Linked DNA regions of Methylorubrum populi. The protein of the gene in region 1 binds, or shares a complex with, the protein of each later gene. Links are inferred from orthologs where the notes say so. Each region holds a gene or a part of one and is shown in the gene's direction. Other genes may lie near its edges.

Region 1 (2,844 bases):
GTGCTCACCAACGAGGAACTGGACCTCGCCATGCGCGAGGCCGACATCGCCATTCGCATGCGCCGGCCGGCCCAGCCGGATCTGATCCAGCGCCGGCTGTTCACGGTGCATTACCACGCCTTCGCGAGCCCCGATTACGTCAAGCGCTTCGGCGAGCCCAAGACCATCGCCGACCTCGACGAGCACCGCCTCGTCTCCTTCGGCGGCAACGAGCCGTCCTACCTGCTCGCCACCCACTATCTCGCCAGCATCGGCCGCGAGGGCGACGACCGCCGCCCGGTCCACTTCACCGTCAACAACATCGCCGCGCTCCACAAGGCGATGGAGGCGGGCATAGGCGTCGGCATCCTGCCGGACTACGCCGTCGACGGGAACGAGAGCCTGGTCCAGGTGCTGCGCGAGAGCGAGATGCCGACGATGGAGAGCTATCTCGTCTATGCCGAGGAGATGCGCTCGGTCGCCCGCGTCCAGGCGTTCCGCGATTTCCTCGTCAACAAGGCGCAGCGCTGGACTTATTGAAGCGTGGCCGGGCCGCCGGCCGACAAGCGCCCTTGTCGCGCCCCGACTCCCTCGTCTAAGACCGCCCATCCCGCCGGGCGGTTCGCGAAGCCTCCGGCCGACGAAGCCGGACGGCATGATCGCGATCCACTGCCTCAACGGGCCGAACCTCAACCTCCTCGGCACGCGCGAGCCCGGCATCTACGGCGCGGCGACCCTCGCCGATATCGAGCAGAGCCTGCGGGAACGCGCAGCCCGCCTCGATATCGCCCTGACCTTCCGTCAGACGAATCACGAGGGCGAACTGGTGACGTTCGTGCAGGAGGCGGGGGCCGCCGGAGCCGGGGTGCTCATCAACGCCGCCGCCTACACGCACACATCGATCGCACTGCGCGATGCGATCAAGGGCGCGGGGGTGACGGCGGTGGAAATCCACCTCTCGAACGTCCATGCCCGCGAGGAATTCCGGCACGTATCGCGGATCGCCCCGGTCTGCGCCGGTGTGATTTCGGGTTTCGGTCCCCACAGCTACATTGTCGGGCTCGATGCCCTCGCCCATCTCCTGCGCGGACAGCTCCCGTCCGCCTCCTGACGTGAACCAAGAGCCGATGGCCAAGAACGAACCCTTCGATCCCGAACTGGTGCGCGAGCTCGCCCGGATGGTCGCCGAGACCGATCTGAGCGAGATCGAGGTCGAGAAGGGTGACTTGCGCATCCGCGTCGCCCGCAGGATCGAGGCGGTCTCGGTTCAGGTCGCGCCCGCCGCCCCGGCCGCGGTAGCGGCGGCAGCGCCCGTCGCCGTCCCCCCCGCCGCCATGGCGCCCGCGCCCGCCAAATCCGGCGCCGGCCATCCCGGCGCGGTCCCCTCCCCCATGGTCGGCACCGCCTATCTGCGGCCGTCCCCCGACGCGAAGCCGTTCATCGAGATCGGCACCAAGGTCCAGGCCGGCGACAAGCTGCTGCTGGTCGAGGCGATGAAGACCTTCAATGAAATCGTCGCGCCCCGCGCCGGTACGGTGACCGCGATCTTCGTCGAGGACGGGATGCCGGTCGAGTACGGCGAAGCCCTCCTCGTTCTCGAGTAGCCTCCCCGCGATGTTCGACAAGATCCTGATCGCCAACCGCGGCGAGATCGCGCTTCGCATCCTGCGGGCGGCCAAGGAGCTCGGTATCGCCACCGTCGCGGTCCACTCGACCGCCGATGCCGACGCCATGCATGTGCGGCTCGCCGACGAGAGCGTCTGCATCGGCCCGCCGGCCGCCCGCGACAGCTACCTGAACATTCCCTCGATCATCGCCGCCTGCGAGATCACCGGGTCGGATGCCGTCCATCCGGGTTACGGCTTCCTGTCGGAGAACGCCCGCTTCGCCGAGGTTCTGGCGCATCACAATATCGGCTTCATCGGCCCCAAGGCCGAGCATATCCGGGTGATGGGCGACAAGATCGAGGCCAAGCGCACCGCCAAGCGCCTCGGCATCCCCTGCGTGCCGGGCTCGGAGGGCGGCGTCTCCGACCCCGACGAGGCCAAGCGGGTCGCCGCCGAGATCGGCTATCCGGTTCTGGTGAAGGCGGCCTCCGGCGGCGGCGGGCGCGGCATGAAGGTCGCCCGCTCGGAAGCCGAGCTGGAGCAGGCCCTCGACATGGCCCGCACCGAGGCCAAGGCCGCCTTCGGCGACGACGCGGTCTACCTCGAGAAGTACCTGACCAAGCCGCGCCACATCGAGGTGCAGATCCTCGGCGACGGGCGCGGCGGCGCCGTGCATCTGGCCGAGCGCGACTGCTCGCTCCAGCGCCGTCACCAGAAGGTCTGGGAAGAGGGCGGCTCGCCCGCGCTCAACGCCGAAATGCGGGCCGAGATCGGTGGCATCTGCGCCAACGCGATGCGTGAACTGAGCTATCTCGGCGCCGGCACCATCGAGTTCCTCTACGAGGACGGGCGGTTCTACTTCATCGAGATGAACACCCGCATCCAGGTGGAGCATCCCGTCACCGAGATGATCACCGGGATCGACCTCGTGAACGAGCAGATCCGGGTCGCGGCCGGCGGCGGCCTGTCGGTGGGGCAAGAAGACATCAGGGTCGAGGGCCATGCCATCGAGTGCCGGATCAATGCCGAGCACCCGTCGACCTTCCGCCCCTCGCCGGGGCTGATCACCTATTTCCATCCGCCGGGCGGTCTCGGCGTGCGGGTCGATTCGGCCGCCTTCCAGGGCTACCGGATCCCGCCGCACTACGACTCGCTGATCGGCAAGCTGATCGTGCACGGGCGCACCCGCAACGAGTGCCTGATGCGCCTGCGCCGGGCGCTCGACGAGTTCGTGGTCGACGGCATCGACACGACGCTG
Region 2 (2,880 bases), 4.0 Mb from region 1 along the record:
TCACCTACGTCATGGCGGGCGATCCCGATCCGGAAACCTCGCTCAGGGTGCTCGAAGCCCTGCCGAAGGCCGGGGCCGACATCGTCGAGTTCGGCCTGCCCTTCACCGATCCGATGGCCGACGGGCCGGCGATCCAGGCGGCGGGCCTGCGCGCCCTGAAGGCCGGGCAGGACCTGCGCGGCACGCTGGCCCTGGTGCGCCGCTTCCGCGAGGGCGACGACCGGACGCCGGTGGTGCTGATGGGCTACTACAACCCGATCCACACCTACGGCGTGCCGCGCTTCCTGGAGGATGCGGGGGCGGCCGGCATCGACGGCCTGATCGTGGTCGATCTGCCGCCGGAAGAGGACGACGAACTCTGCCTGCCCGCCCGCGAGAAGGGCCTCGCCTTCATCCGGCTCGCGACCCCGACGACCGACGACAAGCGCCTGCCGGCCGTCCTCGCGAACACCGCCGGCTTCGTCTACTACGTGTCGATCACCGGCGTGACCGGCACCGCGACCCCCGATTTCGGCAAGGTGTCTCAGGCCGTCGGTCGGATCTCGGCGCATACCGACCTGCCCGTCGTCGTCGGCTTCGGCGTGAAGACCGGCGCGCACGCCGCCGCGATCGCCCGCGGCGCCGACGGCGTCGTGGTCGGCTCGGCCCTCGTCGATGCGCTGGCCCGCAGCCTCGAACCCGGAGACCGCGCCGGCAGCGGCACGGTGGAGGCGGTCGCCGCCCTGGTACGCGAGTTGGCCGAGGGCGTTCGCAGCACCACGAAGGTGCCGGCCGAGGCCTGAGCGTCCGTCAATCCGTCGCCCGCCTCGCGGGACGCCGCACCCGCAGCGTCTCTTCGGCAAGATCCCTTGGCATCGGGGCGGCGGCGATCCGATATCAGCGCGGCAAGAGAACGCGGTCAGACAGGAATCCGACGCCATGGTCGAGCCGATGAACTGGATCTCGGAGGTCGTGCGGCCCCGAATCAAGACGCTGTTCAAGCGCGAGACGCCGGAGAACCTCTGGATCAAGTGCCCCGATACCGGCCAGATGGTCTTCCATAAGGAAGTCGAGCAGAATCACTGGGTCATCCCCGGGTCCGAGCACCATCTCAAGATGAGCGCGACGGCGCGCCTGAAGATGATGTTCGATGAGGGCACGTGGATCGACGTGCCGCTGCCCGAGGTTCCGGCCGATCCGCTCAAGTTCCGCGACGAGAAGCGCTACGTCGACCGTCTCAAGGAGGCGCGGACCAAGACCGGCATGGCGGATGCCTTCAAGATCGGCTTCGGCCGTGTCGGCGGCCTGCCGATGACGATCGCGGCCCAGGAATTCGGTTTCATGGCCGGCTCGCTCGGCATGGCCGGCGGCGAGGCCTTCGTCCGCGGCGCCGAGACGGCCCTGGAGAAGCGCACCCCCTACGTGCTGTTCGCCGCCTCCGGCGGGGCGCGGATGCAGGAGGGCATCCTCTCGCTGATGCAGATGCCCCGCACGACGGTCGCCGTTCGCCGTCTCAGGGCCGCGCGGCTGCCCTACATCGTGGTGCTGACGAACCCGACCACCGGCGGCGTCACCGCCTCCTACGCCATGCTCGGCGACGTGCATCTGGCCGAACCCGGCGCGCTGATCTGCTTTGCCGGCCCGCGCGTCATCGAGCAGACGATCCGGGAGAAGCTGCCGGACGGCTTCCAGCGGGCCGAATACCTGCGCGAGCACGGCATGGTCGATCAGGTCGTGCACCGGCACCAGCTCAAGGAGACGATCAGCCGGCTCTGCGGCCTGCTGATGGATGTGCGCCGGACGCACGATTCCGGTACGCCTCCCCGGCCGGCTGCCCCCGAACCCCTGCCCAACGCGGCCTAAGATCAATCCGCGACAGAAGGTCTTCGCGCGAGATGGACTCCTCCGACGCGCTGATGGCGCGCTTCCTCGCCCTGCATCCGCGCACGATCGACCTGTCGCTCGGGCGCATCGAGCGCCTGCTCGCGGCCCTCAACCATCCCGAGCGGCGCCTTCCGCCGGTGATCCACGTCGCCGGCACCAACGGCAAGGGCTCGACCATCGCCTTCATGCGGGCGATCCTGGAGGCGGGGGGCTTGGCCGCCCACGTCTACACCTCGCCCCACCTCGTGCGCTTCCACGAGCGGATCCGTCTGGGCGGCATCGGCGGCGGCCACTACGTCGCCGAGGACCGGCTCGCCGACGCCTTCGCCCGCTGCGAAGCGGCCAACAAGGGCGATCCGATCACCGTGTTCGAGATCACGACGGCGGCGGCTCTGCTCCTGTTCTCGGAGGCGCCGGCCGACGTGCTGCTGCTCGAAGTCGGCCTCGGCGGGCGGGTCGACGCCACCAACGTGATCGACCATCCGGCCTGCGCCGTCGTCACGCCGATCGGGCGCGATCACGCCGAATATCTCGGCGACACCGTCGAGGCGGTGGCGATGGAGAAGGCCGGCATCTTCAAGCGCGGTTGCCCGGCGGTGATCGCCGCCCAGGACTACGCCCAGGCCGACGCGGTCCTCTGCCGCCAGGCCGAGCGGGTCGGCGCGGTGCCGGTGCGCGTCGGCAACCAGGATTTCTCCGTCCACGAGGAGAGCGGGCGGCTCGTCTACCAAGACGAGACCGATCTGTTCGACCTGCCCCGGCCCCGGCTCGCCGGGCGCCACCAGCTCACCAATGCCGGCACCGCCATCGCGGCGCTGCGCGCGGCGGGCTTCGGCGATATCGGCACGGCGGCCCTTGAGGCGGGCCTGCGCAACGTCGATTGGCCGGGCCGGCTCCAGCGCCTCGTGCGCGGCGCGCTGGCCGAACGGATGCCGAGGGACGCCGAGCTGTGGCTCGACGGCGGCCACAACGCCGATGGCGGGCGCATCCTCGCCGCGGCGATGGCCGATCTCGGCG

The links.
Region 2: the proteins of accB (region 1) and accD are in contact, whole or in part, in a solved structure (PDB 8UXZ), measured with the Escherichia coli proteins. The link is inferred for Methylorubrum populi from one-to-one orthologs.

The regions. Positions count from the first base shown.
Region 1 is NZ_AP014809.1:1,195,826-1,198,669, forward strand. It holds accB (acetyl-CoA carboxylase biotin carboxyl carrier protein), read left to right. Parts: upstream 1-1,106; coding sequence 1,107-1,583; downstream 1,584-2,844. Other genes in the region: MPPM_RS05575 (LysR family transcriptional regulator), read left to right, coding at 1-519; aroQ (type II 3-dehydroquinate dehydratase), read left to right, coding at 635-1,090; accC (acetyl-CoA carboxylase biotin carboxylase subunit), read left to right, coding at 1,594-2,844. UniProt on the Escherichia coli protein: This protein is a component of the acetyl coenzyme A carboxylase complex; first, biotin carboxylase catalyzes the carboxylation of the carrier protein and then the transcarboxylase transfers the carboxyl group to form malonyl-CoA.
Region 2 is NZ_AP014809.1:5,184,777-5,187,656, reverse strand. It holds accD (acetyl-CoA carboxylase, carboxyltransferase subunit beta), read left to right. Parts: upstream 1-918; coding sequence 919-1,842; downstream 1,843-2,880. Other genes in the region: MPPM_RS24180 (bifunctional folylpolyglutamate synthase/dihydrofolate synthase), read left to right, coding at 1,875-2,880; trpA (tryptophan synthase subunit alpha), read left to right, coding at 1-782.